Allobranchiibius huperziae: one gene and its partner. The protein of the gene in region 1 interacts with the protein of each later gene in a pairwise test. Links are inferred from orthologs where the notes say so. Each region holds a gene or a part of one and is shown on either strand. Other genes may lie near its edges.

The links.
Region 2: the proteins of ftsZ (region 1) and rlmN interact in binary tests that used the Escherichia coli proteins (3 or more experiments, as listed by UniProt). The link is inferred for Allobranchiibius huperziae from one-to-one orthologs.

The regions. Positions count from the first base shown.
Region 1 is NZ_JACCFW010000001.1:2,196,932-2,213,675, forward strand. The notes cover bases 13,828-16,744. They hold ftsZ (cell division protein FtsZ), read right to left. Parts: upstream 16,003-16,744; coding sequence 14,653-16,002; downstream 13,828-14,652. Other genes in these bases: HNR15_RS10415 (YggS family pyridoxal phosphate-dependent enzyme), read right to left, coding at 13,828-13,865; HNR15_RS10420 (purine nucleoside phosphorylase YfiH/LACC1 family protein), read right to left, coding at 13,855-14,607; murC (UDP-N-acetylmuramate--L-alanine ligase), read right to left, coding at 16,280-16,744. Also shown: HNR15_RS10360 (TetR/AcrR family transcriptional regulator), read left to right, coding at 1-195; HNR15_RS10365 (amidohydrolase family protein), read left to right, coding at 212-1,711; HNR15_RS10370 (S9 family peptidase), read right to left, coding at 1,753-3,867; dnaE (DNA polymerase III subunit alpha), read right to left, coding at 3,869-7,435; HNR15_RS10380 (DUF1643 domain-containing protein), read right to left, coding at 7,636-8,157; HNR15_RS10385 (RluA family pseudouridine synthase), read right to left, coding at 8,216-9,145; lspA (signal peptidase II), read right to left, coding at 9,138-9,758; HNR15_RS18250 (TraR/DksA family transcriptional regulator), read right to left, coding at 9,731-10,225; HNR15_RS18255 (hypothetical protein), read left to right, coding at 10,242-10,814; HNR15_RS18625 (DivIVA domain-containing protein), read right to left, coding at 10,929-12,023; HNR15_RS10405 (YggT family protein), read right to left, coding at 12,117-12,404; HNR15_RS10410 (cell division protein SepF), read right to left, coding at 12,582-13,085; more of HNR15_RS10415, read right to left, coding at 13,152-13,827. UniProt on the Escherichia coli protein: Essential cell division protein that forms a contractile ring structure (Z ring) at the future cell division site. The regulation of the ring assembly controls the timing and the location of cell division.
Region 2 is NZ_JACCFW010000001.1:1,168,939-1,182,758, reverse strand. What follows is about bases 11,029-13,820. They hold rlmN (23S rRNA (adenine(2503)-C(2))-methyltransferase RlmN), read right to left. Parts: upstream 13,112-13,820; coding sequence 11,945-13,111; downstream 11,029-11,944. Other genes in these bases: HNR15_RS05575 (phosphatidate cytidylyltransferase), read right to left, coding at 13,166-13,820; HNR15_RS05585 (LOG family protein), read left to right, coding at 11,029-11,935. Outside these bases: HNR15_RS05630 (NAD-dependent succinate-semialdehyde dehydrogenase), read right to left, coding at 1-751; HNR15_RS05625 (gamma-aminobutyraldehyde dehydrogenase), read right to left, coding at 785-2,233; HNR15_RS05620 (L-serine ammonia-lyase), read right to left, coding at 2,280-3,650; HNR15_RS05615 (Lrp/AsnC family transcriptional regulator), read left to right, coding at 3,828-4,271; HNR15_RS05610 (aspartate aminotransferase family protein), read left to right, coding at 4,268-5,719; HNR15_RS05605 (winged helix DNA-binding domain-containing protein), read left to right, coding at 5,813-6,865; HNR15_RS05600 (saccharopine dehydrogenase family protein), read left to right, coding at 6,912-8,159; HNR15_RS05595 (acetate--CoA ligase), read right to left, coding at 8,244-10,142; HNR15_RS05590 (hypothetical protein), read right to left, coding at 10,198-10,548; more of HNR15_RS05585, read left to right, coding at 10,817-11,028.

The DNA of each region.
Region 1 (16,744 bases):
TGCTGGTCGGCCGTGCACGGTCTGTCCGACCTGGCGACCCGCGGACCTCTGCACGCGCAGGACCGGGCCGCCGTGCAGCAGTTGGCCGAGTACGTCGTGGACGCCGCGATCGACGGCGTGGTGGGTGGCGATCCGAGCGAGCCGAGCACGACGAAGCCCGTCACCGGGGCGGGGGCGAAGCGGTCCCGAGGCTGACCCCTACCCTGGTGCGGTGCAGTCCGAACCCCTCACCATCCGCGCTGCACGCATCGTCCCGGTCGGCCGCCCCGCCCCGTCGGGAGCGGTCGATCTGCACCTCGAAGACGGTCGAGTGGTCGAGGTCGGAAAAGCATTGCCCGACAGGGGTTTCCGCCAGGTTGATGCCGGCGGCCGATGGCTGACACCGGGCCTATGGGACCACCACGTGCACATGACGCAGTGGGCGCACACCCTGTCGCGGCTCGACGTGAGCGCCAGCGCCTGCCCCGACGACGTGGTCCGCATCGTGCGAGCCCACGACCGGGCGAGCGGCGACCGGCACTCCTCGATCGTGGGCTTCGGTTACCGCTCCGCCGGCTGGCCGGCTGCTCCCACCGTGCGCGAGCTGGACGAGGCTGTCCCGGACCGCCCGGTCGTGCTGATCTCCGGTGACGCGCACAACGGCTGGTTGAACTCCACGGCGCTGCGGCTGCTCGACCTCCCGCTGCGCGACACCCCGATCAGCGAGAACGCCTGGTTCGACGTCTTCCCGCTGCTCGCCGCCCTACCCGGCGCCGAACCGGACCCTGTCCAGGCCTACCGTGCCGTCCTGCGCAACGCCGCGAGCAAGGGCGTCGTCGGCATCACCGACATGGAGTTCGAGAGCTCCGTCGCGACCTGGGGCCGGATGGTGCCCCTCGGGCTGGACACCCTGCGGGTCCGTGCATCGACCTACCTCTACGGTCTCGACACCACGATCGCCGCCGGGCTGCGGACCGGTGACGCCGTGCCGGGCGGCGCCGGGATGGCCACGATGGGACCGCTGAAGATCATCGCCGACGGGTCGCTCGGCACCATGACCGCGCTGTGCTGCGCGCCGTACGCCGGGCACGCCACCAGGGGGACCTGCAACGTCTCGCCCGAGGAGCTTCTCCAAGCGTTGCGCACGGCGCGGGCGCACGGCCTCGACGCCGCCGTGCACGCCATCGGTGACGCCGCAGCCACGATGGTCCTGGATGCGTTCCGGGACAGCGGGATCCGCGGCTCCATCGAGCACGCCCAGCTCCTCGATCCGACCGACATCACGCGGATGGCTGCCCTGGGGGTCCGCGCGTCGGTGCAGCCGGCGCAGCTCTACGACGACCGCGACCTGTCCGACCAGCTGTGGCCCGGGTGCGCCGACCGCTCGTTCATGCTGCGGTCGATGGTCGACGCCGGAGTGCAGCTGAGGATGGGCTCGGATGCCCCCGTCGCGCCACTGGACCCCTGGCTGGCGATGGCAGCCGCGGTGCACCGCAGCGCCGACACCCGCGGGCCGTGGGGAGCGGCGCAGGCCATCACGCCCGCGGAAGCCCTCGCCGCGAGCACCGACGGTCAGCGAACTGTCGCGGTGGGGTCACCGGCCGATCTCGTGCTCGTCGACGCCGATCCCCTTGCTGCCGCTGGTGATTCAGCAGTGGCGGGGCATGCGTTGCGAACGATGGGCGTCGCGGCCACTCTGGTCGGCGGCCGAGTCGTGCACGACGCGCTCTGAGCGCCCCTCCCACTCCGACCGTCGCTACAGGCGGCGACGGTTCATCGCAGAGCGGTGGCGCCGAGCTGGTCGAGCAGGAAGGCCAGCTCGAACGCGGTGTCGCGCCACGCGTCGTACCGCCCGCTCACCCCGCCGTGGCCCGCGACCATCTCGCACTTGAGCAGGACCGGCCGATCCACCGGATCGGAGGTGACGGTGGCGCGCAGCTGCTGCACCCACTTGGCCGGCTCGACGAAGAAGACGCGGGTGTCGTTGAGGCTGGTGGTCGCGAGGATCGCCGGATAGGCGGTGGCGGCGACGTTCTCGTAGGGGCTGTAGGTCTTCATGTAGGCGTAGACCGACGCGTCGTGCAGCGGGTCGCCCCACTCCTGCCACTCCCCCACGGTGAGCGGCAACGACGGGTCCAGGATCGTGGTGAGCGCGTCGACGAAGGGCACCGCCGCGTGCACGGCACGGTAGAGCTCCGGCGCCAGGTTGACGACTGCGCCCATGAGCAGGCCGCCAGCCGAGCCGCCCTCCGCTGCAAGACGATCCGGTGAGACCCAACCGGCGTCGATCAGCGCGCGGGAGCATGCCACGAAGTCGGTGAAGGTGTTGCGCTTGGCGAGCATCTTGCCCTCGTCCCACCACCGGCGACCTAGCTCACCGCCGCCGCGCACGTGCGCCACGGCGAAGACGACGCCCCGGTCGAGCAGCGACAGGCGGCTCGCGGAGAACCGCGGGTCGGAGGGGATCTCGTAGGACCCGTAGCCGGAGACGAGGCCCGGATTGCTCCCGTCGGCGACGACGTCGCGTCGGCGGACCAGCGAGATCGGCACCTGGGTGCCGTCGTCGCCGCGGGCCCAGAGGCGCTCCTCCAGATAGTCCTGCGGCGTGTATCCGGGCACCTCCTGCTGTTTGAGCACCTGCAGGTCACCGCTCGCCGGGTCGAACTGCAGCACGCTCGGGGGCAGCAGGTAGGAGCCCATCGCCAGGCGCAGCGTCGACTCGTCGTACTCGGCGTTGGCACCGAGGCGTACGACGGCCAGCGGGCTGTCGGTCGGCACGTGCACCGCGTCGCCGAGCCCGTCGCCGTGCTTGGGCAGCACCCGGACGGTCGGCAGGCCGCCGGAGCGCAGGGACACCGCTACGAAGCCGGCGAACGCGTCGACCCCCTCGAGCCGCTCGTCGTCCACCAGCTGCAGGACCGGGGTCCAGTGCGCCCGACCGGGCGTCGCCAACGGAGCCTGGGCCAGGTCGAAGTCGGGTCGACGAAGGTTGTGCGCGATGAAGATCCGGTCCCCGTCGACCTCGACGGAGTACTCCACCTCGGCTGCACGAGGCTCGACCATCACCAGGTCGGCGTCGGGCCGGGTCAGGTCGCCCAGCAGCACCTCACTGCTGGTGCGCGACTCGGACTCCACGATCAGCCAGCGGTCGTCACGCGACACCTCGAAGCCGATCCCGAACTCCGGGTCGGCCTCCTCGCGCACCAGCACGTCCCCCGCCGGGTCGCTGCCGACGGTGTGACGCCAGATCTGGTGGGGTCGCCAGGCGTCGTCGTGGCGGATGTAGAAGACGGTGCGCGCGTCGAAGGACCACGCGAGCCCGTAGTGCGCATCCTGCACGCTCTGGTCGAGCACCGCGCCGGTGACGAGGTCACGCACCTGCAGGTCGTAGCGCTCGTCACCGCTGACGTCGACCAGCAGTGCCAGGAAGCGACCGTCGGGGCTGATCTCCAGGCCGCCCAGCTCGAAGAACTCGTGTGCGCCGGCTTCGTGGTTCTCGTCCAGCAGGACGACCTCCCCGTCGACGGGCGCGCCGGGGGCCGGCACCGGGCGCGCTGCACCCTGAAGGTAGGGCGCGCGGCAGTGCACGGCGTACTGCGCACCCTCCGCCGTGCGCGAGTAGTACCACCAGTCGCCCTTGCGCACGGGCACGTCGACGTCGGTCTCGACGACGTGGCCGCGGATCTCCTCGAAGATGGTCTCGACGAGCGGCTGCAGGTGCGCCGTGCGCGCCTGCGTGTAGGCGTTCTCCGCCTCCAGGTGGGCAATGACCTCGCGGGAGTTCTTGTCGCGCAACCACTCCCACTGATCCTCAAACCGGTCGCCGTGGTGCTCGCGCACCGTCGGCGTACGTCGGGCGACGGGTGCAGAGACCTCGTGGGGTGCCATCTCATGCACCTACCAGGCAGGACGGGCCGAGCAGCGCCTTGAGGTCGCCGAACAGAGCGGGTGATGCGGTGACGCGCAAGGAGTCCTCCAGCTTGACGGTGACGGATCGACCGGGTTGATGCAGTTTCAGATGCACCTCGGTGGCGCCGGGGTGCTCGACCAGCACGGTGCGCAGTTTGTGCGCGAGCCCGGTGTTGGCCCGCGCCAGGGGCATGGTGAGCACGACCGGGCCGCGTACGTCGCCCTTGAGCTCCGGCAGCGTCAGCTCGGAGGCCATCAGCTGCGGGCCGTCGTCGCGCATCTGGAAGCGACCCTTGATCACGCAGACCACATCGGGGTTGAGCATGGTGGACACGGTCATGTAGGTCTTCGCGAAGAACATCACCTCGATGGCGCCCTCGAGGTCCTCCACGGTCGCGATCGCCCACAGCTCACCGCGCTTGTTGCGCTTCAACTGCATCCCCGTGATCAGCCCGGCGATGGTCAGCTGCGCGCCGTCCTTGGGTGCGTCCTCGCCGTGCAGACGGGCGATCGACATGTCCGCGTGCTGGGACAGGATGTGCTCGATCCCGAAGAGCGGGTGATCGGAGACGTAGAGCCCCAGCATGTCCCGCTCGAACGCCAGCAGGGTGGGTTTGTCCCACTCGATCTCGGGGATCGCAGGCAGCGCCGCCAGCTCGATCGCGGCCTCGTCGCCGAACCCGCCGAAGAGGGAGTCCTGCCCACGCTCCTCGAAGCGCTTCTCCTCCGCGACCGCGTCGACATAGGCCTCGTGGATGTGCACCAGCCCCTGCCGCGGATGCTGCAGATCGTCGAACGCTCCTGCCTTGACCAGCGATTCGATGGTCCGCTTGTTGCAGACGACGGCGGGCACCTTGCGCAGGAAGTCCTCGAACGAGGCGAAGCGGCCCTTCTCCTCGCGCGCCTTGACGATCGCCTCCACGACGTTGCCGCCGACGTTGCGGATCGCGGCCAGCCCGAAGCGGATGTCGGTGCCGACGGCGGTGAAGTCGGCGACCGACTCGTTCACGTCCGGTGGCAGCACCTTGATGCCGAGCTTGCGGGTGTCGGCCAGGTAGGTGGCCATCTTGGTCTTGTCGCCCTCGACGCTGGTCAGCAGCGCGGCGGCGTACTCGGCCGGGTAGTTGGCCTTGAGGTAGGCGGTCCAGTACGAGACGAGGCCGTACCCGGCGGTGTGGCTCTTGTTGAACGCGTACCCGGAGAAGGGCAGCATCACGTCCCAGAGCGCCTTGGTCGCCTCGGCGCTGTAGCCGCTGGCGACCATGCCGGCCTCGAAGTTGCCGAACTCCTTCTCCAGGATCTCGATCTTCTTCTTACCCATCGCCCGGCGCAGCAGGTCGGCGCCGCCCAGGGTGTAGCCCGCGAGCTCGCGGGCGATGGCCATGAGCTGCTCCTGGTAGACGAGCAGGTGGTACGTCGTGCCGAGGATCGGCTCGAGCGCGTCCTTGAGCTCCGGGTGGATCGGGGTGATGGCCTGCCGGCCGTTCTTGCGCTCGGCGTAGTTGATGTGCGCGTTGGCGGCCATCGGGCCGGGTCGGTAGAGCGCCAGCACGGCCGCGATGTCCTCGAACCGGGTCGGTGCCATCAGGCGCAGCAGGCTGCGCATCGGCCCGCCGTCGAGCTGGAAGACACCGAGGGTCTCTCCGCGCGCCAGCAGCTGGTAGGTCGCCTCGTCCTCCAGCGGGATGGTGGCCGTGGTGAGGTGCACGCCGCGGTTGGTGTCGATGTTGCCGAGGGCCTGGTCGATGATGCCGAGGTTGCGCAGGCCCAGGAAGTCCATCTTGACCAGGCCCATCTCCTCGCAGTGCGGGAAGGAGAAGCCGGCGATGATGGTGCCGTCCTTGTCCCGGCGGTGCATCGGGATGAGGTCGAGCAGCGGCTCGGACGACAGGATCACCGCGGCGGCGTGCACGCCGGTGCCGCGGATCATCCCCTCCAGCCCACGCCCGGTGTCGACGACCTTGCGGACCTCGGGCTGCGCTTCGTAGAGCGCCCGGAACTCGGTCGCCTCGGCGTACCGCGGGTGCTTGGGATCGAACAGGCCGGTGAGCGGCACGCCCTTGCCCATCACGTCCGGCGGCATGGCCTTGCTGATCTGCTCGCCGAGCGCGAACGGGAAGCCCAGGATCCGGTTGGCGTCCTTGACCGCGGCCTTGGCCTTGATGGTGCTGAAGGTGTTGACCTGCGCGGTGTACTCGGCGCCGTACTTGGTCGTGACGTAGCGGACCATCTTGTCGCGCTGGCGGTCATCGAAGTCGAGGTCGACGTCCGGCGGGTTGATCCGCTCGGGGTTGAGGAAGCGCTCGAAGAGCAGCTGGTGCTCCAGCGGATCCAGCTCGGTGATCCGAGTCAGGTAGGCCACCATCGACCCGGTCGCCGAGCCTCGTCCCGGGCCCACCGGCACGCCGTTGTCGCGCGCGTAGCGGCAGATGTCGGCGACCACGAGGAAGTAGGAGGAGAAGCCCATCGGTTCGATGACGGCCATCTCGGTCTCGATGCGCTCGAGCACCTCTGGGCCGGGGTCGTCGCCGTACCGCTCCTTCAGACCCACGGTGATCTGCTCGCGCAGGTACGCCGCCTGGGTCTGGCCCTCGGGGACGTCGGGGAACTGCGGCATCCGGTCGACGGGCGCGAAGACCTCGCTGTAGTCCTCGATGCGCTCGGCGATGGCGAGGGTGTTGTCGCACGCCTCCGGCAGCTCGGCGAAGAGCTCGCGCATCTGCTCGGCGGTCTTCAGGTAGTAGCCGGACCCGTTGAACTTGAAGCGGTGCGGATCGTCCTTGTTCTTGCCGACTCCGACGCACAGCAGGTTGTCGTGCGCGTCGGCCTGGTCCTCGGTGACGTAGTGGCTGTCGTTGGTCGCGAGCAGCGGGATGTGCAGCTCTCTGGCGATCTTCAGCAGGCCGTCGCGCACCTGCCGCTCGATCGACAGCCCGTGGTCCATCAGCTCGAGGAAGTAGTTGGTCGCACCGAAGATGTCCTGGTACGCCGATGCCGCCGCGATCGCCTCGTCGTACTGACCCAGCCGCAGCCGGGTCTGCACCTCACCGGAGGGGCAGCCGGTGGTGGCGATGATGCCCCTGCCGTGCTCGGCGAGCAGCTCCCGGTCCATCCGGGGCTTCATGTAGTAGCCCTCGAAACTGGCCAGCGAGCTCAGCTTGAACAGGTTGCGCAACCCGCGCGCGTCCTGCGCCCACATGGTCATGTGGGTGTAGCGACCGCCTCCGGAGACGTCCTTGCCGCCCTCGCCGTCGACGTTGGCGTCGCGGTCGCGCGAGCCGGCCCAGAACTCCTGGGTGCGCGAGTGCCGGGTGGAGGGTGCGACGTAGGCCTCGATGCCGATGATCGGCCGGACGGGGCTGCTCTGCGCGGCCAGCTGGAACTCGTAGGCGCCGAACATGTTGCCGTGGTCCGACATCGCGATGGCGGGCATCCCGAGCCGCTCCGCCTCGGCGAACATCGGCTTGATCTTGGCCGCCCCGTCCAGCGTGGAGTACTCGGTGTGCACGTGCAGGTGCACGAAGTTCGAGGCAGGCGAAGAAGACATCGCGATGAGTCTAGGTCGGTCTACCGACACCCCGGTCCCCGACGCGCACGGTGGGGCGCACGGGCCGCGTGGTACTCGGCGGAGGACTCGCGCGGGTGGCGGTCGGTGCCCGCAACCGCTGCCCGACACCGCGTCCTCGACGAGGCGAATCCGTCGTTGGTCGAGGACGTCGGTCGGCGATCCGACCCACGCCGAACCGGTCAGGGTGACGGGTGCGGCAGTTCCACGAGGGGTTGGTCGCCGCGGACATACAGAGGGTGGCGGGGGTGCCCGCCTTCGGTGACGCCGAGACAGGTCAGGGCGACGACACCCCTGGTCAGCTCGCGGACGGCCCCGACCCGGTCGGAGCGCGCGTGGGCTCCCCATGCGGCGATGACCGGTCCACCGTGGAGGCGAGCGAGCCTCAGCGCGCCGCTGATCGCCTCGTCGTTCTCGGGGCCGACGGGGTCGTCCGCGGTCCACAGGTCCGCGGGCTTCGTCGCGCGCCAGGCGTACAGGTTGACGACGACGAGCCCGGTGCAGCCTTCGCGCCTGGCGAAGCCGATGCATCGGCGGATGGTGGGGTCATCGACGTCAGCGTCGGCGGTCGACGGGTTGAGCATGATGAAGGTGGCTGTCGGGCCGCCCTTCGATCCCCAGCGACGGGACAGCCGATACCGGTGCCGGCCGCAGCCGCAGATGCTCGCGTCGGATGACGAGGCGAACAGGTCGTCGCCGCTCATGCTGAGCCGTCCTGAGTGCGTGGTTCACGGTCTGCGTGGGCTGACCGGACGGGCGGGGTCAGTCTCCCGCGCGGACCAGGTCGAGCGCGTGCTGCAGATCGGCCGGGTACGGGCTCTCGAACGTCACGTACTCCCCCGACCCCGGATGGATGAACCCCAGCGCCCGCGCGTGCAGCCACTGACGGGCCAGGCCCAGCCGTTTGGCGATGGTCGGGTCGGCGCCGTACATCGGGTCGCCCACGCACGGGTGGTGCAGCGCCGCGAAGTGCACCCGGATCTGGTGGGTGCGGCCGGTCTCCAGGTGGATCGTGAGCAGTGACATCGACCGGAACGCCTCGAGCAGTTCGTAGTGCGTCACGCTGGGTCGCCCCGCCCCGAGCACCGCGAACTTGTAGTCGTGCCCGGGGTGCCGCCCGATCGGGGCGTCGATGGTGCCCTCGAGCGGGTCGGGCAGACCCTGCACCAGCGCGTGGTAGGTCTTGTCGACGGTGCGGTCGCGGAACGCCTGCTTCAGCACGCTGTAAGCGCGCTCGCTCTTCGCGACGACCATCAGCCCGCTGGTGCCGACGTCGAGGCGCTGCACGATCCCCTGCCGCTCCGCGGCGCCGTAGGTCGAGATCCGGTATCCCGCGGCAGCGAGACCGCTCACCACGTCGGGACCGTCCCAGCCCACGCTCGGGTGCGCCGCGACACCGGCCGGTTTGTCGACCACGATCAGTTCGCTGTCGTCGTGCACGATCGTCATTCCGGGCACGTCGCGGGGTACGACGGCCGGTCCTTTCCGCAAGGCCGGCAGGGTCACCTCGAGCCACTGGCCGGCGCTGACCCGCTCGGACTTGCCGACGACCTTGTGATCCAAGGTGACCGACCCGTCCGCCGCGAGGGCCGCCGCGCGGCTGCGGGACAGACCGAGCAGACGGGCGATGGCCGCGTCGACACGTTCGCCCTCCAGCCCCTCGGGGACCGGCTGCGCCTTCAGTTCAGTCATCGTCGTCGCTCCGGCGCTCAGACGAAGCGGCGGTGTCCGTGCGCTCGCCGGCGTCGGTCGTGTCGCCCGACGCGCCGGCCCGCCGACCGTCGATCCCGATCCCGCGGATCGCGAGCAGAGCGATGAGGGCCGCAGCGCACACCACGCACATGTCGGCCACGTTGAAGATCGGCCAGTGCGGCAGCTCGAGGAAGTCGACGACGTGACCCTGCCCGCCGCGCGGCGGGCGCACGAACCGGTCGGTCAGGTTGCCGAACGCACCGGCGAGCAGCAGTCCGAGCGCGACCGCCCAGGCCCGACTGCCGATCCGGCGTGCGGCGAAGATGGTCGCCGCGATGACCGCCATCGCGATCAGCGTCAACACCCAGGTGGCGTTGGTCGCCATCGAGAACGCGGCGCCGGCGTTGTGGGTCAGGTGCAGTTTGAGGACCGGCCCGACCAGATCACGCGGTCGCGCAGGGTCGAGGGCGGCGTTCGCCCACGCCTTGGTCCCCTGGTCCAGGAGGTACCCGAGGACGGCGACCGACCCCAGCACCGTGAGGAGTCGGGTGCGGGTCGGGGTGCGCCTCGGGCCGGCGGACGTGGTCAGCGGCGTTCCTGCTTCTGTTTGCATTGCATGCACAGGGTCGCACGAGGGAAGGCCTGCAGACGAAGTTTGCCGATCGGCTTGCCGCAGCTCTCGCAGATCCCGTAGGTCCCGTCGGCGATCCGGTCGAGCGCGTGCTGGGACTGTTCGAGCATCTCCCGCGAGTTCTGCGCAAGAGAGAACTCGTGCTCGCGCTCGAAGGACTTGCTGCCGGCGTCGGCCTGGTCGTCGCCGGCACCGTCACCGCTGTCGCCGATCAGGTCGGCGATCTCGTGCTCGATACCGGCCAGCTCGGAGCCGAGCCGGGCCACGTCGGTCTCCAGCTCGGCCTTCACACCGGCGAGTTCCTCGGCGGTCCAGGGCGATTCGTCCTCGCGCACCTTCAACTGCTTGCGTGGCGAGGTCACCGCGGACTTGGGCGCGGGCGTGGAGGCCTGCACGGAGGTGTGTTCCGCCGCATCCTTCATCGTCGAGGAGGTGGGTGTGCTCTTCACGGCAGCCTTCTTCGTAGTGCTCGTCTTCGGGGATGACTTCTTGGCGGTCTTCTTCGTGGTCTTCGCAGCGCCGGCCGTCGCGCGAGCGGCGGGCGTCGCGGCGTCCCGCGACGCGACCTTGCCGGCGGCCGGCCGGGCTGTCCTGCGTGCCGTGCCCGCTGTCTTGGCGGCGGACCCGGTGAGGGCCGCCTTCTTCGCGGGCGTCTTCTTGGCGGGGGGCCGGGCAACGATCGCCTTCTCCGATGCCTTCTTCGCCGATGCCTTGTCGCTCGCCTTCTTCACAGGCGCCTTCTTCGCGGTCTTCGCCGCGCCCGACTTCGTCGCGACCGACTTCCTGGTCACCGGCCGCTTCGCGGTCGCCGGGCGCGCGGATGACGGCTCGGAGGTCTCCCCCGCACCGGTCACCACCCGCGCCGCTTTGCGCAACACCGACGTGACTCTGGACGCCCGGGCGGCCGCCGCTGCGATCACCCGCGCCGAATCTGCGGGATGTGTGCTTCCCATTGCGCCCCTCCGGCCGCTCGAGGCCGGGAACGGCCTGGCACGTTTGTGTCTGCCGCAGGATAGGGGATCACGCGGGACTTGCTGACCGCGGCGCGACGGACGATCGAATGACGGATCGCAATCATGCCCGCACCTGGCCCTGCAGGCACATGCGACGGCCCCGCACCGGGTGCGGGGCCGTCGTCATGTGCTGCGGGTGTCAGTGCTGCCCGCCTGGGGCGGACTCCTTCTCCTGCACACCCTCGCCGTCGAGATCCTTGAGCTGACCCTGGATGAATCCCTTGAGCTTCGAACGGTATTCGTGCTCGAACGACTTCAGCTGCTCGATCGCCGTGCTGATCGACTCACGCTCGGTGGTGAGCTGGCCGATGATGCGCTGCTTGCGCTCCTCGGCCTCCTTCACCAGTCCGGTCGAGCGTTCGTTGGCCTGTCGCATCAACTCATCGTGCCGCTTCTGGCCGGTGCCCACGAGCTCGTCGTGCTTGGACTGGCCCTGCTGCACGAGCTTCTCGCGCGTCGTGGTGCCCTCGCCGACCATCGAGTCGTGCCGCTCCTGGGCCTCCTTGATGAGGCGGTCGCGGGTGGTCTCACCCTCGCGCACGTGCTCATCGTGCAGGCGCTGCGCGAGCGCGATGACGCCGGCTGCGCTGTCGTTGCCCGCGGTGGCCGCCGTACCGGGCGCCTGGACGCCGGCCACGGAGGAGCCGCCCTGAGCCGTACCGGCGTCGCGCACCCGTGCCTCGGACTGCGCCTCGGCCTCCTCGGCTCGCTTGGCGGCCGCGGCGGTCCGTTGCGTGGAGTCGGCCTCGGCCTGCTCGATCTGCTTCTGCAGTGCGGCCAGCCGCTCCTTGGCCTCGGCGACCTCGCGCTGCACCTTCTCGCGCTCACCCTTGGCGGTCGCCAGGTCACGCTCGGCGCTCGCGAGCTCTTCACGGGCCTTGGCCAGTGCTGCGGCATCGGGGGTCCCGGTCGCGCCGGCCTTCGCCGGCACGGGGATGGCCGCGGTGGCGTCGGCGTCGGCCTTGTCGGCATCGCCCTTCACGGGGGTGAGCGCCGGGACGCCGGACGCGGTGTCGGCGGCCGTGGAACCGCCCTCCTTGCCCGCCACTCCCTTGGAGCGGCGCAGGTCCTCCAGCTTGCCGGTGAGGTCCTCGTTCTCGGCGTTCAGCCGACGCAGCTCCACGACGATCTCATCGAGAAAGTCGTCCACCTGGATCTCGTCGTAGCCGCTTCGGCCAAACCCCTTGGGTTTGGTGAACTCTTTCTTGACTACGTCCTCAGGCGTCAACGCCATGTGTTCACCTCGGTGCACCTAGATGCCGCGGCGCTCGCGCGCGCTCCTGCGCGCACGGCAGACCGCCGACAGAAATCGGATGTGTTGTCGTGCTCAGGCCAGAGAGCCTATGAGATTGAGCAGCAAAGAGACAGCCAGCAGTAGGACGAGGAAAGCCAGGTCGAGCTGGATCGAACCGATCCGCACCGGTTTGAGCACCTTCCGGACCGCCTTCAGGGCCGGGTCGGTGGCGGTGTACGTCGTCTCGGCAAGTACCAGCACGGGTCCGCGCGGCTGCCACTGACGCGCGAAGACCTGGATCCACTCCAACACCAGCCGTGCCAACAACAGCACCAGGAAGATGTAGAGCACGATCGAGATGACGCCCAGCAACGTGGCCATGACCCCATTGTCACTCATCCCGGCGCCGGGCACGACGACGGCCGGCGAGCTGCCCGCTCGATGCCGAGAAGAATCGGCATCCCGGACGCTTCGCTACGCCGATACGCGCCGCCCGGCACGACGACGGCCGGTGGCGCGGGGTGCGCGCCGACCGGCCGGTGGTCGTGAGGTGCTGCCTCAGCTCTGGTTGAAAAGCCCCCGGGGCGTGCGCGCGGCGTCGGCACCGGTCGTGGCGACCTCGACACCGGAGGGCGACAGCAGGAAGACCTTGGCGGTGACCCGCTCGATGGTGCCGTGCAGACCGAAGACGAGGCCGGCGGCGAAGTCCACCAGGCGCTTGGCGTCGTTGTCGTCCATGTCCGACAGGTTCATGATGACCGGCACGCGACCGCGGAAGTTCTCCCCGATCTCCTTGGCCTCGTTGTAGGTGCGCGGGTGGATGGTGGTGATCCGGCTGATCGGGCCACCGGCCGCCGGCGCACCGGCCGGTGCGTTCTTGTGCAACTGCGTCACGGGTGCCGCCTCACGTTCCTGCTCGATGTGGGCGGTCTCGTCGTAGCCGCTGTCGGCGTACTCGTGCGACTCGTCCGTGGTGTAGGTGTCGTCGTACTCGTCGTCGTAACGACGGTCGGCCTCGGAGAGACCGAGGTACTCCGTCATCGCGCGCAGCTTTCCAGCCATTCGTGGTACTCCTCGTATCGTCAGGCCGGATTCGGCCGGGCAGGTGGCCTGGTGGTGTGAAAAACGCTACCGCCGGGGAGGTCGCGAACCGAGGATTGCGCTGCCGACACGCAGGTGTGTCGCACCCGCGGCGACGGCCGACTCGAGATCGCCGGACATCCCGGCGGAGATCCACGTCGCGTCGGGATGATGCGCGCGTACGTCGGCGGCCACCTCGCGCAGCCGGGCGAACGCCGCCCCCGCATCGCCGTCCAGAGGCGCCACCGCCATCACCCCGCGCAGGCGCAGCGCATGCGACGCGGCGATCCGGTCCGCGAGCCCGGCCACCTGGTCCGGCGACGCTCCCCCGCGTCCGGCGTCGTCACCGGACAGGTCGACCTGCACCAGCACCTGCGGCGCCCGCTCGTGGGCGACGGCCCCCCGGTCGAGCGCGGCCACGATCTTCGCGCGGTCGACCGAGTGCACCACGTCGGCGTACGCGCTCACGTGCGGGGCCTTGTTGGACTGCAGCTGACCGATGAAGTGCACTCGCAGGTCGGCCCGGACGTCCGGCGCGAGGTCGGCCACCTTGGCCGCCGCCTCCTGGTCGCGGCTCTCGCCGATGTCGCGGACCCCGAGGGCGTGCAGGCGGAGCACGTCCTGCGCGGGGAAGAACTTCGTCACCACGATGAGCGACACCTCGCCGCGGTCGCGCCCGGCGGACGCGCACGCCGCCGCGATGCGCTCCTGCACCGCGGCCAGGTTGATGGCGAGCTCGTCGGCGCGGGGGTCAGGCGCCACGGTCGGCCCGTTCCCGGAGCACGACGACGCCGGCGAAGCGCCCTTCACCGTGGTCGCGGCGATGGGAGAAGAGGCGATCGGACTCCCGGGTGCAGCCGGGCACCCACGTCACCGGGACGTGACGGGAGCGCAGCTGCGCGACCACACCGGACGCGACGTCGATGGCAGGAGTGCCGGTCCAGCTGACGGCACGACTCTCGGGGCTGCGGCGAGCCGCGTCCTCGCGCATCTGCTCGGGCACCTCGTAGCACCGGCCGCACACCGAGGGGCCGACGAAGGCCTGCGGCGCATCGGCGCCGAGCCCGGCCATCTCGTCGAGGGCGGCGTCCACGACGCCGTTGGTCATTCCGGGACGCCCGGCGTGGACGGCTCCGACCACCCCGGCGTGCACGTCGACCAGCAGCACGGGCGTGCAGTCCGCGACCAGCACCGCGAGCCCGAGACCCGGGACGTCGGTGACCTGACCGTCGCACTGCTGCGGCTCGCCGCTGCCCGCGGCCGTGGTCCGGATCGTGCGGTTGCCGTGCACCTGGTGCATGAAGGCGAGCCGGTGCGGAGCCAGGCCCATCGCCCGCGCCACGGTGGCGCGATTGGTGCGTACGGCGTCCGGGTCGTCGCCAACGAGAGCGCCCAGGTTGAGCGAACCGAGCCGCCCGCTGCTCACCCCGCCGGTGCGGTCGGTGAACGCCACGTCGGCGGACCGGCCGTCACGGCCGGTGACCGTCTCGCGCCACCAGAACACGGGCTCAGACCCGCGCCGTGGACCGACGCCGACCGCGCCCGGCGATCACTTGAGGAAGTCGGGGACGTCCAGGTCCTCGGGCGGGTCGACCGGAGCCTGACGCGGCGGGCGCACCGGAGCGGCCTGCTGCGGGACGCTCTGCTGACCCTGCTGGCCCTCGCCCTGCCGACCGTCGGCGCCCTGCTCGCGGCCCGGACCGCCCTGGCCGCCCTGCTCCCCTCCGACGGGACGCTGCACCGGCTGGCCGTAACCCTGCTGGCCCTGGCCACCCTGCTGACCCTGCGCCGGGCGGGCGGGCTGCGCCGCACCGTCGCGCTGCACCGGGGCCTGCTGGTGGGGCGCGCTCGGCGAGGCGCCTCCGACGGCGGCGGCCACGGGCTGCTGCTGCCGCGCCGTCGGGCCGCCCTGGATCTGACCGATCGCCCGCTCGTCCGCCCGACGCTGCGGGGTCCCGCCGTCGAAGCCGGCAGCGATGACCGTGACCCGCACCTCGTCACCGAGGGCGTCGTCGATGACCGCACCGAAGATGATGTTGGCCTCCGGGTGGGCGGCCTCCTGCACCAGCTTGGCCGCCTCGTTGATCTCGAAGAGTCCGAGGTCGCTGCCGCCCTGCACGGACAGCAGCACGCCCTGGGCGCCGTCGATGCTGGCCTCCAGCAGCGGGGAGGAGATCGCGTACTCGGCCGCCTGCACCGCACGGTCCTCGCCGCGCGCCGAGCCGATGCCCATCAGGGCCGAACCGGCGCCCTGCATGACCGACTTCACGTCGGCGAAGTCGAGGTTGATCAGACCGGGGGTGGTGATCAGGTCGGTGATGCCCTGGACACCTGACAGCAGAACCTGGTCGGCGGTGTGGAAGGCCTCCAGCATGGAGACGTTGCGATCGCTGATCGACAGCAGCCGGTCGTTCGGGATGACGATGAGGGTGTCGACCTCCTCGCGCAGCGCGTTGATGCCGAGATCGGCCTGGCCGGCACGACGGCGTCCCTCGAACGTGAACGGCCGCGTGACGACGCCGATGGTCAGCGCGCCGAGGCTCTTGGCGATCTTCGCCACGACGGGTGCGCCACCGGTGCCGGTGCCGCCACCCTCTCCGGCGGTCACGAAGACCATGTCGGCGCCCTTCAGCACCTCTTCGATGTCCTCCGCGTGATCCTCGGCGGCCTTCTTGCCGACCTCGGGGTCCGCGCCGGCGCCGAGGCCACGGGTCAGCTCGCGGCCGACCTCCAGCTTGACGTCCGCGTCGCACATCAGCAGCGCCTGGGCGTCGGTGTTGATGGCGATGAACTCCACGCCCTTGAGGCCGCCCTCGATCATCCGGTTGATCGCGTTGACACCGCCACCACCGATACCGACGACCTTGATGACAGCCAGGTAGTTCTGAGGAGTTGGCACGAGGTGGAGCCTTTCGAGGATTGCCGGGTGAAGTGCTGCGGTGCTGCTGTGCTGCGTCCAGATGCGGTGCGCGGCGAATGTCCGGGCGTGCAGAGGGCACCGTACCGGCCACGATCATGCCGGGGGCGGTTGCAAGTGCCCCTACGACACGCGCCGCGACCTGTCGAAAACCGCCCAGACCTGCACGAGGTGCGCAGAAAGAGCGGTGCAGACGACCGCTCACCCACGCGACCGCGATCGTACGCGACCCCGCTCGACATCGACAGTCGCCTTGACCTCAACTAGAGGTCGAGCGTTCGGCGAGCCGCTGCAGGATGGGAGACGCCAGGGCGGTGACGTCGCCCGCGCCGATCGTGAGAACGAGGTCGCCGTCGCGTGCGGCGTCGGCGACGGCGTCCACCGCGTCGGCTCCGGAGGCCACGAAGACCGCTCCGGGGACCCGGTCCGAGAGCAGTCGCCCGGTCACTCCGGGCACCGGCTCCTCGCGGGCGGCATAGACGTCCATGACGAACGCCTCGTCCGCCAGTCGCAGTGCCGCGGCGAACTGTTCGGCGAAGGCCTGCGTGCGGGAGTACAGGTGCGGTTGGAACAGCACGATCAGGCGCCCCCCGTCACGCAGTGCCAGGCCCGTGCGGATCGCGGCCTGGAGCTTGTCGGGGTTGTGCGCGTAGTCGTCGACGACGCGCACGCCGGCCGCGTTCCCCCGCACCTCGAACCGGCGGGAGGTGCCACGGAAGTCGGC
Region 2 (13,820 bases), 1.0 Mb from region 1 along the record:
GCAGCAGCTGGTCGGCGGACTGCTCGACCAGCTTGCGGCCCACCGCGGTGGAGCCGGTGAAGGTCAGCTTGCGGGTGCGCGGGTCGCGGATGAGCGGCTCCATGACGCCGCCGGAGTCGCTGGTGGTGACGACGTTCAGCACGCCGGCAGGCAGCCCGACCTCCTCCAGCAGCTGCGCCAGCGCCAGCATCGTCAGCGGCGTCTCGGCGGCGGGCTTGACCACCATCGTGCAGCCGGCCGCGATGGCCGGCCCGATCTTGCGGGTGCCCATCGCCAGCGGGAAGTTCCACGGCGTGATCATCAACGTGGGACCGACCGGAGCCTTCATCGTCACCAGCCGGGTCGCGCCGTTCGGTGCCGTCGACCAGCGACCGGAGATGCGCACCGCCTCCTCGGAGAACCAGCGGAAGAACTCCGCGCCGTAGGTCACCTCGCCCTTGGACTCGGCCAGGGGCTTGCCCATCTCCAGCGTCATCAGCTCGGCGAAGTGATCGGCACGCTGGGTGATGAGCTCGAACGCCGACCGCAGGATCTCTCCGCGGTCGCGCGGCGGCGTACGCGCCCAATCCGCCTGTGCCGCAGCGGCGGCCGCGAGCGCCGCGACACCGTCGGCCGGGGACGCGTCCGCGACGGTCGCGAGTGCCTTCCCGCTGGCCGGGTTGTCGACCGTGAGGGTCTTGCCGCCCTCGGCGTCACGCCACTTCCCACCGATGAACAACTGCGTTGTGACCTGCTCGACCGCTCCGGTCATGTCGTCTCCTCGTCGAACGCCGTGATGAATCGCTCAGCTGTTGATGTTGGCCATCACGTGCTTGATGCGCGTGTAGTCCTCGAACCCGTAGCGGCTGAGGTCCTTGCCGTAGCCGCTGTGCTTGAAACCACCGTGCGGCATCTCGGCGACGAGCGGGATGTGCGTGTTGATCCAGACACAGCCGAAGTCGAGTGCCTTGCTGACCCGAAGCGCGCGACCGAGGTCACGCGTCCACACCGACGACGCGAGGCCGTACTCCACACCGTTCGCCGCCCGGATCGCGGCCTGCTCGTCCTCGATGCGCTGCACCGAGATGACCGGCCCGAAGATCTCGTGCTGGCTCATCTCGTCGTCCTGGGTGAGCCCGGAGACGACGGTCGGCTCCAGGAAGTAGCCGTCGCCGAGACCGCTCATCCGGTGCCCGCCGGCCGCGATGTTCGCGTGGTCGGGCAGCCGGTCCAGCATCCCGGTCACATGCGCGAGCTGGTTGGCGTTGTTGACCGGGCCGAAGAGTGCGTCCTCGTCGTCCGGCAGGCCCACCTTGGCCTCGTTCTTCGCGTACGCCGCGAGCGCCGCCACGAAGTCGTCGTGGATCTTGGGCGAGACCAGCACCCGGGTGGCTGCGGTGCAGTCCTGGCCGGCGTTGAAGTAGCCGGCGGTGGCGATGCCCTCGACGGCGGCCTCGATGTCGGCGTCGTCGAAGACGATCACCGGAGCCTTGCCGCCCAGCTCCAGATGCACCCGCTTCAGGTCGCGCGATGCGGCCTCGGCGACCTGCATGCCCGCCCGCACCGAACCGGTGATGGCCACGAGCTGCGGGGTCGGGTGCTCCACGACCTTCGCACCGGTCTCGCGGTCACCGGTGATGACATTGAACGTGCCCGCGGGCAGGAACGGCGCCGCCAGCTCGGCAAGCAGCAGCGTGGTCTCGGGGGTGGTGTCGCTGGGCTTGAGGACGATCGCGTTGCCCGCGGCGAGCGCCGGCGCGATCTTCCACATCGCCATCATCATCGGGTAGTTCCACGGGGTGACCTGGCCGACCACACCGATCGGCTCGCGGCGGATCCACGAGGTGTGCCCGGCGAGGTACTCCCCTGCCGACACACCCTCCAGCACCCGCGCGGCGCCGGCGAAGAAGCGCAGCTGGTCCACCATGGGCGGCACTTCCTCGGATGCCGTGAGCGCGAACGGCTTTCCGGTGTTCTGCGCCTCCAGCTTCACGAAGTCGTCGGCACGCTCCTCGATGGCGTCGGCGAACTTCAGCAGCGCCTGCTGGCGCTCGCTCGGGGTGACCTGGCCCCACTCGGCGAAGCCCTTCTCGGCCGCCGCGTACGCCGCGTCGACGTCGGCCTGGCCGGAGATCGGCGCCTGCGCGACGACCTTCGCGGTCACGGGGCTGACCAGGTCGAGGCGCTCCTCGCCTCGACCGTCGACGTACTCGCCGCCGATGAAGTTGCGCAACTGGCGGGGGGAATCGGTCATGGTGCTGCTCTCCTTGTGGCTGCGAATCATGGGCGTCGTGTTCGTACTAGCACTCGATGACGTTCACCGCGAGCCCGCCTCGGGCGGTCTCCTTGTATTTCACGGACATGTCACGACCGGTCTCGCGCATGGTCTTGATGGCCTTGTCCAGGCTCACCGTGTGAATCCCGGTGCCGTTGCGGGACAGGCGTGCCGCGTTGATGGCCTTCACGCTGGCGATCGCATTGCGCTCGATGCAGGGGATCTGCACCAGCCCGCCGACGGGGTCGCAGGTGAGCCCGAGGTTGTGCTCGATGCCGATCTCGGCGGCGTTCTCCACCTGGGACGGCGTGCCGCCCATGACCTCGCAGAGGGCACCGGAGGCCATTGCACAGGCCGAGCCGACCTCGCCCTGGCAGCCCACCTCGGCGCCGGAGATCGAGGCGCCCTCCTTGAAGAGGATGCCGATCGCGGCTGCCGTCAACAGGAACCGGACGATGCCGTCGTCGTCCGCGCCCTCGACGTAGGTCGCGTAGTAGTGCAGCACCGCGGGGATGATCCCGGCCGCACCGTTGGTGGGCGCGGTGACGACCCGGCCACCGGAGGCGTTCTCCTCGTTGACCGCGAGCGCCCACAGGTTGACCCAGTCCATGACTCGCAGCGGGTCGTCGCGCAGCTCACCGACCGTGAGCGCGGCATAGAGGTCAGGCGCCCTGCGCGGCACCTTGAGGCCGCCGGGCAGGCAGCCGCCGTGCCGCAGTCCGGCCTGCACGCACTCGCGCATGACCTGCCACAGATGCAGCAGTCCGGCGCGGATCTCCGGCTCGGTACGCCAGCTGAGCTCGTTGTGCAGCATCACCTCGCTGACGCTCATCCCCTCCCGCTCGCAGATCGCCAGCAGCTGCCCACCGGTGGTGAAGGGGAACCGCACCTGCGTGTCGTCCAGGACGACGCGGTCCGCGCCGGTCGCCGCGCCGTCGACCACGAACCCGCCGCCGACCGAGTAGTAGGTGCGCTCGAGCAGCAGGTGATCGCCGTCGTAGGCCTCGAAGGTCATGCCGTTGGGGTGCGCCGGCAGCGACTTGCGCCGGTGCATCACCACGTCGTCCGCGGGGTCGAAGCGGATGGGTCGTTCACCGCCGAGCAGCAGCTCACCGGCCTCGCGGACGGCGCCGACCTGCTCGTCGGCAGTGTCCGTGTCGACCGTCTCGGGCACCGCGCCCATCAGGCCGAGGACGACCGCCTTGTCCGAGCCGTGCCCGTGACCGGTCGCGCCGAGGGACCCGAACAGCTGCGCGCGCACCCGGGTGACCCGGTCGAGGATCTCGGTGCGGCGCAGCCCCGCGACGAATGTGCCGGCCGCGCGCATCGGGCCGACCGTGTGGGAGGACGAGGGGCCGATCCCGATGGAGTAGAGATCGAATGCACTCAGAGCCATGACGTGCCACCTCCTGCAGGTCGGGTCGAGCCGTGTCCCGGCCGACGTCGCGCCGACCTTCGCAAAGTACCGCTGAGTAGGCTATCCGACAACGAAATCGGTCTCATACGCCTTGCCTACCTCCGAATTTCGTGAAAACCTACCGGTGTGAACGATGCTATTCGTACCTCGCCGGTGATGCTCGACGACACGTCGAAGGCCATCATCGCGCGCCTGCAGCAGGACGGTCGGGCGGCCTACTCCTCGATCGCCCGCGAGATCGGCCTGTCCGAGGCCGCCGTCCGCGGACGGGTGCAGCGGCTGCTGGACTCCGAGGTGCTGCAGATCGTCGCCGTCACCGATCCCGCCCAGGTGGGTTTCCGTCGGCAGGCGATGATCGGGTTGCGCGTCACCGGCGATCTGGGCGACGTCGCCCAGCGCCTCGGCGAGCTGCCCGAGATCGCGTACGTCGTGATGACTGCCGGCCGCTTCGACCTGCTCATCGAGGTCGTCTGCGAGGACGACGAGCACCTGCTGGAGCTTCTTACCGACACGGTCCGCACGATGCCGGGCGTCACCGACACCGAGACGCTCGTCTACCTGAAATTGCACAAACAACGCTACGACTGGGGCACGAGATGACCACGACTCCGCAAGAGACCACCGCCCGGACCGCATCCATGACCGGTGCGGGCACCACGCCTGCCGGCACGCCGCGCTACGAGGCGGCCCGCGACCATCTCTGGGGACACTTCACCCGCCAGTCGGTCTACGAGCCGACGTCCTCCGGCGGCCAGGGCGCCAACGTGCCCGTGATCGTCAAGGGCGACGGCGCGTACATCTGGGACGCCGAGGGCCGCAAGTACCTCGACGGCCTCGCCGGCCTCTTCACCGTGCAGGTGGGCCACGGCCGCGAGGAGCTCGCGCAGGCCGCGGCCAAGCAGGCCAAGGAGCTCGCGTTCTTCCCGATCTGGTCCTACGCGCACCCCTCGGCGATCGACCTGGCCGAGCGGCTCGCGGCGTACGCGCCCGGCGACCTGAACCGGGTCTTCTTCACCACCGGCGGCGGCGAGGCCGTGGAGTCGGCGTGGAAGCTCGCCAAGCACTACTTCAAGCTGCAGGGCAAGCCCGGCAAGCACAAGGTCATCAGCCGCGCGATCGCCTACCACGGCACCCCGCAGGGCGCCCTGTCGATCACCGGCATCCCGGAGCTGAAGGAGATGTTCGAGCCGCTGGTGCCCGGCGCGTTCCGGGTGCCGAACACGAACATCTACCGCGCTCACGACGACCTGCGCGACGACCCGAAGAAGTTCGGCCGCTGGGCCGCCGACCGGATCGGTGAGGCCATCGAGTTCGAGGGCCCCGACACCGTGGCCGCCGTCTTCCTCGAGCCGGTGCAGAACGCCGGCGGCTGCTTCCCGCCGCCGCCCGGGTACTTCGAGCGGGTCCGGGAGATCTGCGACGAGTACGACGTGCTGCTGGTCTCGGACGAGACGATCTGCGCGTTCGGCCGGATCGGCGAGATCTTCGCCTGCCGCGACTTCGACTACCAGCCCGACATCATCACCTGCGCCAAGGGCATGACCTCCGGGTACTCCCCCATCGGTGCGATGATCGCCAGCGACAAGCTGTTCGAGCCCTACAAGCACGGCACGACGGCGTTCCCGCACGGCTACACCTTCGGCGGTCACCCGGTCTCGGCCGCGGTGGCGATGGCCAACCTCGACATCTTCGAGCGCGAGGGCCTGACCGACCACGTGCACCAGAACGCCCCGGCGTTCCGCGCGACACTGGAGAAGCTGAAGGACCTGCCCATCGTCGGCGACGTCCGCGGTGAAGGGTTCTTCTACGGCATCGAGCTGGTGAAGGACAAGGCCACCAGGGAGACGTTCAACGAGGACGAGTCCGAGCGGATGCTGCGCGGATTCCTCTCCAAGGCGCTCTTCGACGCCGGCCTCTACTGCCGCGCCGACGACCGTGGCGACCCCGTGGTGCAGCTGTCCCCGCCGCTCATCATCGGGCCCACCGAGTTCGACGCGATCGAGGGCATGCTGCGCGACGTGCTGACCCGTGCCTGGGACATGCTCTAGGCCTCACGCACGACCGATCAGGGTCGTCGCGCGCTCTATCGGGCGCGCGGCGACCCTGTTCGTCTGTCGGTGACTGCCCCTAACGTTCGGCGCATGTCCCGCGCGGTCACCCACCAGCAGGTCGCGCGGATGCGGCTGGCCGCGCAGTGCCTCGCCGGGCGATCGCTGCCGACGCCCGAGGACGTCGTGCGGCATCTGACCTGCACCCAGTCTCAAGATTGGCGCGCCTGCCGCATCGCCCTCGCGGCGCGCACGACTGAGCGTTCGGTGCAGGCCGTCGACGCGGCGTACGACGCCGGCCGCATCGTGCGCTCCTGGCCCGTCCGCGGGACGCTGCACACCGTGCTCGCCACCGATCTGAGGTGGATGCTGGCGCTGACGTCCGACCGCATCCGCGCGCAGTACGCCACGCGTCTCGCGGGCCTCGGGGTCGACGCCGCGCAGCTCGACGGGGTGCGTGACCTGACCCGCGAGCTCCTGCACGGCGGTGCGGCGCTGACCCGCCGTGAGCTGCTGGACGCCTGGACCGCCGCGGGCCTCGACGTCAGCGGCCAGCGGGGCGCCCACCTGCTGGTCGACCTGTCGATCGACACGGTCGTCTGCCTCGGACCGATCCGCGACGGGGTCCAGCAGTTCGTTCTCTGCGACGACTGGCTGCCGAAGGCGCAGCCGCCTCCCGACCCGGTCACGGCCTGGGCACGGCGGTACCTGCTGTCCCACGGTCCGGCCGCCCGTGCCGACTTCCTGTGGTGGACCAAGCTGCTGGTACGCGAGGTCGCGCCCGCCTGGGAGCAGATCGTCGACGGCCTGGACGAGCTCACCCTGGACGGGGTGAGCCTCTACGCGGCACCAGAGGTCGTCGAGGCCGGGATGTCCCGCGCGACCCTCACTCCACTGCTGACCGCGGCGTTCGACGAGATCCTGCTCGGGTACGCCGACCGGTCCGCGACCCTTCCCGCGCGGTTCGCCGACCACATCGTGCCGGGCGGGAACGGGATGTTCCGGCCCGTCGTCCTGGACGGCGCGCGTGCCGTCGGCACCTGGTCGGCGCCGATGAAGCCGGGAGCGCCGCCGCGGGTCGAGCTCTTCGAGGGCCCGCCGAGCAGGCGCCTGGCAGCAGCCCGACTCAGCATGCCCGCCCGCTGACGGTCACCGGTCGGTGCCGGAGCGCGGGATCGATAGCCTTCGGTCCATGGCAACTCCCCGTGACCAACGCGAGCTCGACATCGTCCTCTTCGGCGCCACCGGCTTCGTCGGCAAGCTCACCGCCGAGCACCTCGCGGCCTACGCACCCGAGGGCGTGCGCATCGGCCTCGCCGGGCGCAACACCGCCAAGCTGGAGGACGTCCGTAGGTCGCTGGGCCCCTCGGCTTCGGATTGGCCTCTGATCACCGCGGATTCGAATGACGACGCCGCTCTGGCGGCGCTCGCCGAGCGCACCCGCGTGGTCATCACCACCGTCGGCCCCTACGCGAAGTACGGCCTGCCCCTGGTGAAGGCATGCGCCGAGGCCGGCACGGACTACGTCGACCTGACCGGCGAGGTGCTCTTCGTGCGCGAGTCGATCGATCGCTACCACGACGCCGCGGCCGCCTCCGGAGCCCGCATCGTGCACTCCTGCGGGTTCGACTCGGTGCCCTCCGACCTGGCCGTGCTGACCCTGGCCGAGCGCATCGCGCAGGACGCCGCCGGCGAGCTCACCGACACCACCCTCTTCGTCACGATGAAGGGCGGTGCCAGCGGCGGGACCCTGGACTCGATGAAGGGCCAGATCGACGAGGTGCGCTCCGACAAGGCCAAGCGCGCGGTCGCCGTCGACAAGTTCGCGCTGTCCCCCGACCGCTCGGCGGAGCCGAAGGGCGAATGGCGCGACAGCGTCTCCGTGCGGTACGCGCCCGAGGTGAAGGCGTGGACGGGACCGTTCGTCATGTCGACCTTCAATACCCGGATCGTGCGGCGCAGCAACGCGCTTCGCGGTCACGATTACGGCAGCGCGTTCCGTTACCGCGAGTTGCAGAAGACTGGAGCGGGCATCGCGGGACGCGCCACGGCGTACGCGCTGGCCGGCGGACTCGCGGTCGCCGTCGGTGCGCTGAGCCTGTCGCCGCTGCGGCCGCTGGTCAACCGGGCGCTGCCCAAGGCCGGTGAGGGCCCGAGCGCCGAAGCACGCGCCAAGGGCTTCTTCAAGGTCGATGCCCGCACGACGACCACGGATGGCAGCGCGTACCGCAGTGTCGTTGCGGCACAGGGAGATCCGGGCTACGCCGCGACGTGCGTGATGCTCGGGGAGGCCGCGCTCGCGCTGGCGACCCAGCGCGAGCAGTGCCCGCTGCCGGACGGTCTCACCGGCGGCGTGCTGACCCCCGCCACGGCGCTCGGCGACGTCTATGCCGCACGACTGCGCGACCGCGGTTTCACCGTGCAGGCCGAGCGCGTCTGACGAGGTTGGGGGTTCTGCGTCTGCGGCCAGTGCTGCAGCCCTGACCACGAACGCAAACCGCTCACACGGTCGCCGCGGCGTCCCTCACCGGCGGCGCAACACCGGGGCCAGCGCGTCGAGCACCGCTGCGTCCTCGATGGTGCCGGGCACCTGCGGTTCGTCGCCGTCGGCGAGCTGACGCATCGTGCGCCGCAGGATCTTGCCCGACCGGGTCTTCGGCAGCGCCGCCACGATGTCGACCCGCTGCAGACCGGCGATGGCGCCGACCTGCTCACGGACCAGTTGGGTGAGCTCGGCGCGGATGCGCTCCTGCTCCTCCTCGGTGGGCTCCTCAGCGCCCTTCAGCACCACCAGTGCTCGCGGCACCTGACCCTTGAGCTCGTCAGCGACTCCGATGACGGCGCACTCGGCGACAGCCGGGTGGCCGGCCACGACGGCCTCGAGGCCGCCGGTCGACAGGCGGTGCCCTGCGACGTTGAGCACGTCGTCGGTGCGGCCCATCACCCAGACGTACCCGTCGTCGTCGATGTATCCGCCGTCGCCGGACAGGTAGTAGCCGTCGTACGCCGACAGGTAGGACTCGACGTAGCGGTCGTCGTCACCCCACAGCGTCTCCAGCGTGCCGGGCGGCATCGGCAGCTTGATGCACAGCGCGCCCTCCTGGCCCGGTGCGCACCGCTCGCCCTCCGCGTCGAGCACCTGCACGTCGTACCCCGGGCTCGGCATCGTCGCCGAGCCGGGCTTGATCGGGAAGAGCTGCGTGCCGATCGGGTTGGCGCAGATCGGCCAGCCCGTCTCGGTCTGCCACCAGTTGTCGATGACCGGCACCTGCAGGCGGTCCGTCGCCCATTGCCAGGTGTCGGGGTCGGTGCGCTCGCCCGCGAGGAAGAGGGTGCGCAGGCTCGACAGGTCGCGACCGGCGATCAACGTGCCCTCCGGGTCCTCCTTCTTGATGGCCCGGATGCCGGTGGGAGCGGTGAAAAGGCCTGCGATCTTGTGCTCTTCGATCATCCGCCAGAACGTCGACGCGTCGGGTGTGCCGACCGGCTTGCCCTCCAGGAGCACCGTCGTGCAGCCGGCGAGCAGCGGCGCGTAGACGATGTAGGAGTGCCCGACCACCCAGCCGACGTCGGACGCGGTGAACCACACGTCGCCCGGCTGCATCCCGAAGATGTGCGTCATCGACCAGTGCAGCGCGACCGCGTGCCCGCCGTTGTCGCGCACGATCCCCTTCGGCCGACCGGTGGTGCCGGAGGTGTGCAGGATGTAGAGCGGGTCCGATCCCAGCATCGGCACGCAGCCCGCGGCGCCGACACCATCGGGACGCATCGCCGTACGCCAGTCGATGTCCCGCTCACCCATCGCGGCCTCGGCCTGCGGCCGCTGCAGCACGACGACGCTCTCCGGCGGGTGCTGCGAGCGATCGATCGCCGCATCGACCATCGGCTTGTACTCCACCACCCGGGTGCGCTCGACTCCGCAGGACGCGGTGATGAGCACCTTGGGGCGTGCGTCGTCGATGCGCGCGGCCAGCTCCGCGGGTGCGAACCCGCCGAAGACGACCGCGTGCACCGCACCGATGCGCGCGCAGGCCAGCATGCTGACGACCGCTTCCGGGATCATCGGCAGGTAGATGACGACGCGGTCGCCCTTCTGCACCCCCAGTGCGGTGAGCATCCCGGCGGCCCGCCCGACCAGGTCGAGCAGCTGCGCGTACGTGTAGGTCCGGCTGTCCTGCGTCACCGGGCTGTCCCAGACGACCGCGGGCTGGTCGGCCCGCCCCGCGATCACGTGCCGGTCGAGCGCGTTGAAGCAGGTGTTCATCCGGCCGTCGGGGAACCATCGGTACAACGGCGGATTCGACTCGTCCAGAACGGTCTTCGGGAAGTTGATCCAGTCGATGCCTCGAGCGGCCTCCGCCCAGAACGCCTCCGGGTCCTGCATGCTCGCTTCGTATGCCGCTTCGTACGCGCCGCTGCTCATGCCCGTCATTCTCCACGCGGAGGCGGCCGACCACCCCCGGTATGACGCGGCCCGGTCAGTAACCGGCCTCGCAGACCAGGTGCAGGTTGGACCGCAGCGAGGCGGGCACGGCGCAGCCGACCCCAGCCGTGCCGAGCGTGACGACGGTCCACCGACCGTCGACCCGGTGCAGCGCGACGAACGCGTCGTCGGTGCGCTGGTCGATCGGGTGCACCACGGCCGAGGCCCACGACGTGTTGGCCGAGGCGACCCGGATCGAGCGCACCGAGACGTCGGACGCCGGCACGTCCCCGAGCAGGGCGCTGTGGTCGATGGCCGACGTGATCGCAGCGCTCGTCGTGATCCCCCGATGGGTCACGACGGCGGGCGACGTGCGGTGAACGACGGCCTTCGTCACACTGGTCACGCTTGTCGTGTGCTTCACCGGATGTGCCGCCGGGGTCGCCTGAGCCACCGAGACCGCCCCCGCCGCAGCGATCGCCACAGCCACCGGAACCACACACATCGCACGCTTCATCTGCTGTCCTACTCCCTTGCTCTGCGACCGAAGGGCCGCTTCCCCGAGTACGCCGGCGATGTCCGCCGGCACATGGTCAGACGCACGAACCCCCGAAGAGGTTGTCTCGCCCGCGGGTTCGAGACCGAACCGTGACACCAGCGGGCAGGATGAGGGCGTGGCCACCGGGGAGATCACCAGCAGTCGGGCGCTGCGGAGCAGGATCGCCCGCGGAGACTCATTGAAGGGGCTGCGGTTGCAGGACGTGGACCTGCGCGAGGCCATGTCCGATCTGCTGGCCATGTCCGACCTGACGGGTCTGGTCGTGCTGGGCGGCGTGGTCCCCGATGCGCTGGTGGTGCATCTGCGCGCGGCGGGCGCACTGGTCTTCCCGCCCGACCCGTCGCTGCCGGTCAACCCCTACCGCTCGCGGTTGTACGAGCCACGCGAGCTCTACGCAGGGCTGACCGCCCACGGGTACGCCGGGACGCCGGACCGGCGTGCGTACGACTGGCTGCTCGATGCAGCCACCGCGCACGACGCCTACGCCATGGTGATCCGGGCGGTCCACGACAACTCGATCGACGATGCCCTGGACGAACGGCTCGAGCGACGGCACGTGGTGGGCGTGATGGGCGGGCACGACGAACTGCGCACCAGCCCGGCGTACGCGGACGCCGCCGGTCTCGGGCGCACCCTCGCCCAGTCGGGGTGCCTGGTGCTGACCGGAGGCGGCCCCGGTGCCATGGAGGCGGCGAGCCTCGGCGGCTGCGTGACCGATGAGGCCGCCCTGCGGTCGGCCCTGCAGGAGCTGGCGAGCGTGCCGTCGTACCGGCCGGACATCGGGCGGTGGGCGTCGACCGCCCTGGCGGTGCGCGAGCGCCACACCGACGCGGTGCACCGGGCCCGGGTGATCGCTGTCCCCACCTGGTACTACGGCCACGAACCGCCGCACGTCTTCTGCGCGGGCATCGCCAAGTTCTTCAGCAACGCGCTGCGAGAGGACACCCTCCTCGCGCGCTGCGACGCCGGCATCGTCGTCCTGCCCGGCGCGGCCGGCACCGTCCAGGAGATCTTCCAGGCGGCCACCCGGATGTACTACGCCACGCCCTCCGACGCCACCGATCCCCTGCCACCGCTGGTGCTCGTCGGCGAGCGGCAGTGGACCCGCGACGTGCCGGTCTGGGAGCTGCTGAAGACCCTCGCCGCCGACCGCCCGATGTCCGCTGCCGTGCACCTGGTGGACTCCACGCAGGATGCGGCCGAGCTGATCCTGCGACGAAGCGGCCGACGCTGAAGCTCTGGGTCAGGCGGTAGAGGCCGCCAGCTGCCCGCAGGCGCCGTCGATGTCCGAGCCGCGGGTGTCGCGCACGGTGGTCGGGATGCCGCGGGCGCGCAGCCGCTCGACGAACTGCTGCTCGACTCCGTGCCGCGACGCGGTCCACTTCGAGCCCGGCGTCGGGTTGAGGGGGATCGGGTTGACGTGCACCCAGCCGCTGCCGCGGGCGGCGAGCTTCTCCCCCAGCAGGTCCGCGCGCCAGGCGTGGTCGTTGATGTCGCGGATCAGCGCGTACTCGATCGACACCCGACGTCCGGTCTTCTCGTAGTAGCGGTACGCCGCGTCGAGGGCCTCGTCGACCGACCACCGGTTGTTGATCGGCACCAGCTCGTTGCGCAGCTCGTCGTCGGGGGCGTGCAGCGACAGGGCCAGCGTGACCGGGATGCCCTCGGCGGCGAGCTTGTCGATGGCGGGCACCAGCCCGACGGTCGACATGGTGATGCCGCGGGCACTCATCCCGAGGCCCGAGGGCGGCGGCTCGACCAGCCGACGGATCGCGTCGATGGCGCGCCGGTAGTTCGCCAGCGCCTCGCCCATGCCCATGAACACCACGTTCGACACCCGCAACGGCGACTCCCGGTCCTCGTCGACGCCCCCGGGCAGTTGGCCCGACCGCATTATCCGGGCGCCCGCGACGACCTGCTCGACGATCTCGGCGGTCGACAGGTTGCGGGTCAGCCCCTCCTGGCCGGTGGCGCAGAACGGGCAGTTCATCCCGCACCCGGCCTGGCTGGAGATGCACATGGTCACCCGACCCGGGTAGCGCATCAGCACCGACTCGACCAGAGCACCGTCGAAGAGGCGCCAGACGCTCTTGATCGTCTGGCCGTCATCGGCCTCCAGCGTGCGCACCGGCGTCAGCAACGGCGGCATCAGCTCCTGCACCAGGCTCGCCCGCTCCGCCTTCGGCAGGTCGGTCATCTGCGCCGGGTCGTCCACGAAGTGCTCGAAGTAGTGGGTCGACAACTGGGCTGCCCGGAAACCCTTGTGCCCCAGCTCCTCGACGGCCGCCTTGCGACCGGCCGGGTCCAGATCGGCCAGGTGCGTCGGCGGCTTGGAGCGCCGGGGCGCGGTGAAGGTCAGCTGCCCCGGCGTGGGACGCGGGGTCGGGGCGGGCAGATCGACGGTCGGCATACGACCATCGTCCCAGGTGCGGGCCGAGCCGCGAAAACTCCCAGCCCTCGCGGGTCAGGAGACGAACGGGGTGAGGATCGCCCACACGACCGGCACCGTGATCAGCAGCGAGTCCAGTCGGTCCATCAGGCCGCCGTGGCCCGGAATCAGGTTGCTCATGTCCTTGATGCCGAGGTCGCGCTTGATCATCGACTCGCACAGGTCGCCGACCGTCGCGGTCACGACAGCCAGCGCCCCGAGCAGCGCGCCGATCCACCAGCGCCCGTCGAGCAGCAGGGCGACCGACAGAGCTCCGGCCAGGATGCAGCAGGCGACCGACCCGCCGAAGCCCTCCCACGACTTCTTCGGCGAGACGCTGGGGGCCATCGGGTGCTTGCCGAAGACGACGCCGACCGCGTAGCCACCGACGTCGCTGGCGATGGTGACCAGCACGAAGGTGACGATGCGCAGCGGCCCGTCGTGCTCGTCGAGCAGCAGCATCGCGAAACCGACCAGGGCGGGCACGTAGAGCACCACGAAGGTCCCGCCCGCGGCGTCCTGGACGGCCGACTCCTCGTCGCCGAAGGACCTCCAGACCACGACCACCAGCACGGCGAGCACGACCGACGAGGCGAGCGCGACCGGTCCCCACTGATAGGCGATCACCGGTACGGCGGCCGCCGCGACGAGCGTCGGAACGGCCGGCGGGTAGATCCGACCGTGCTGCATC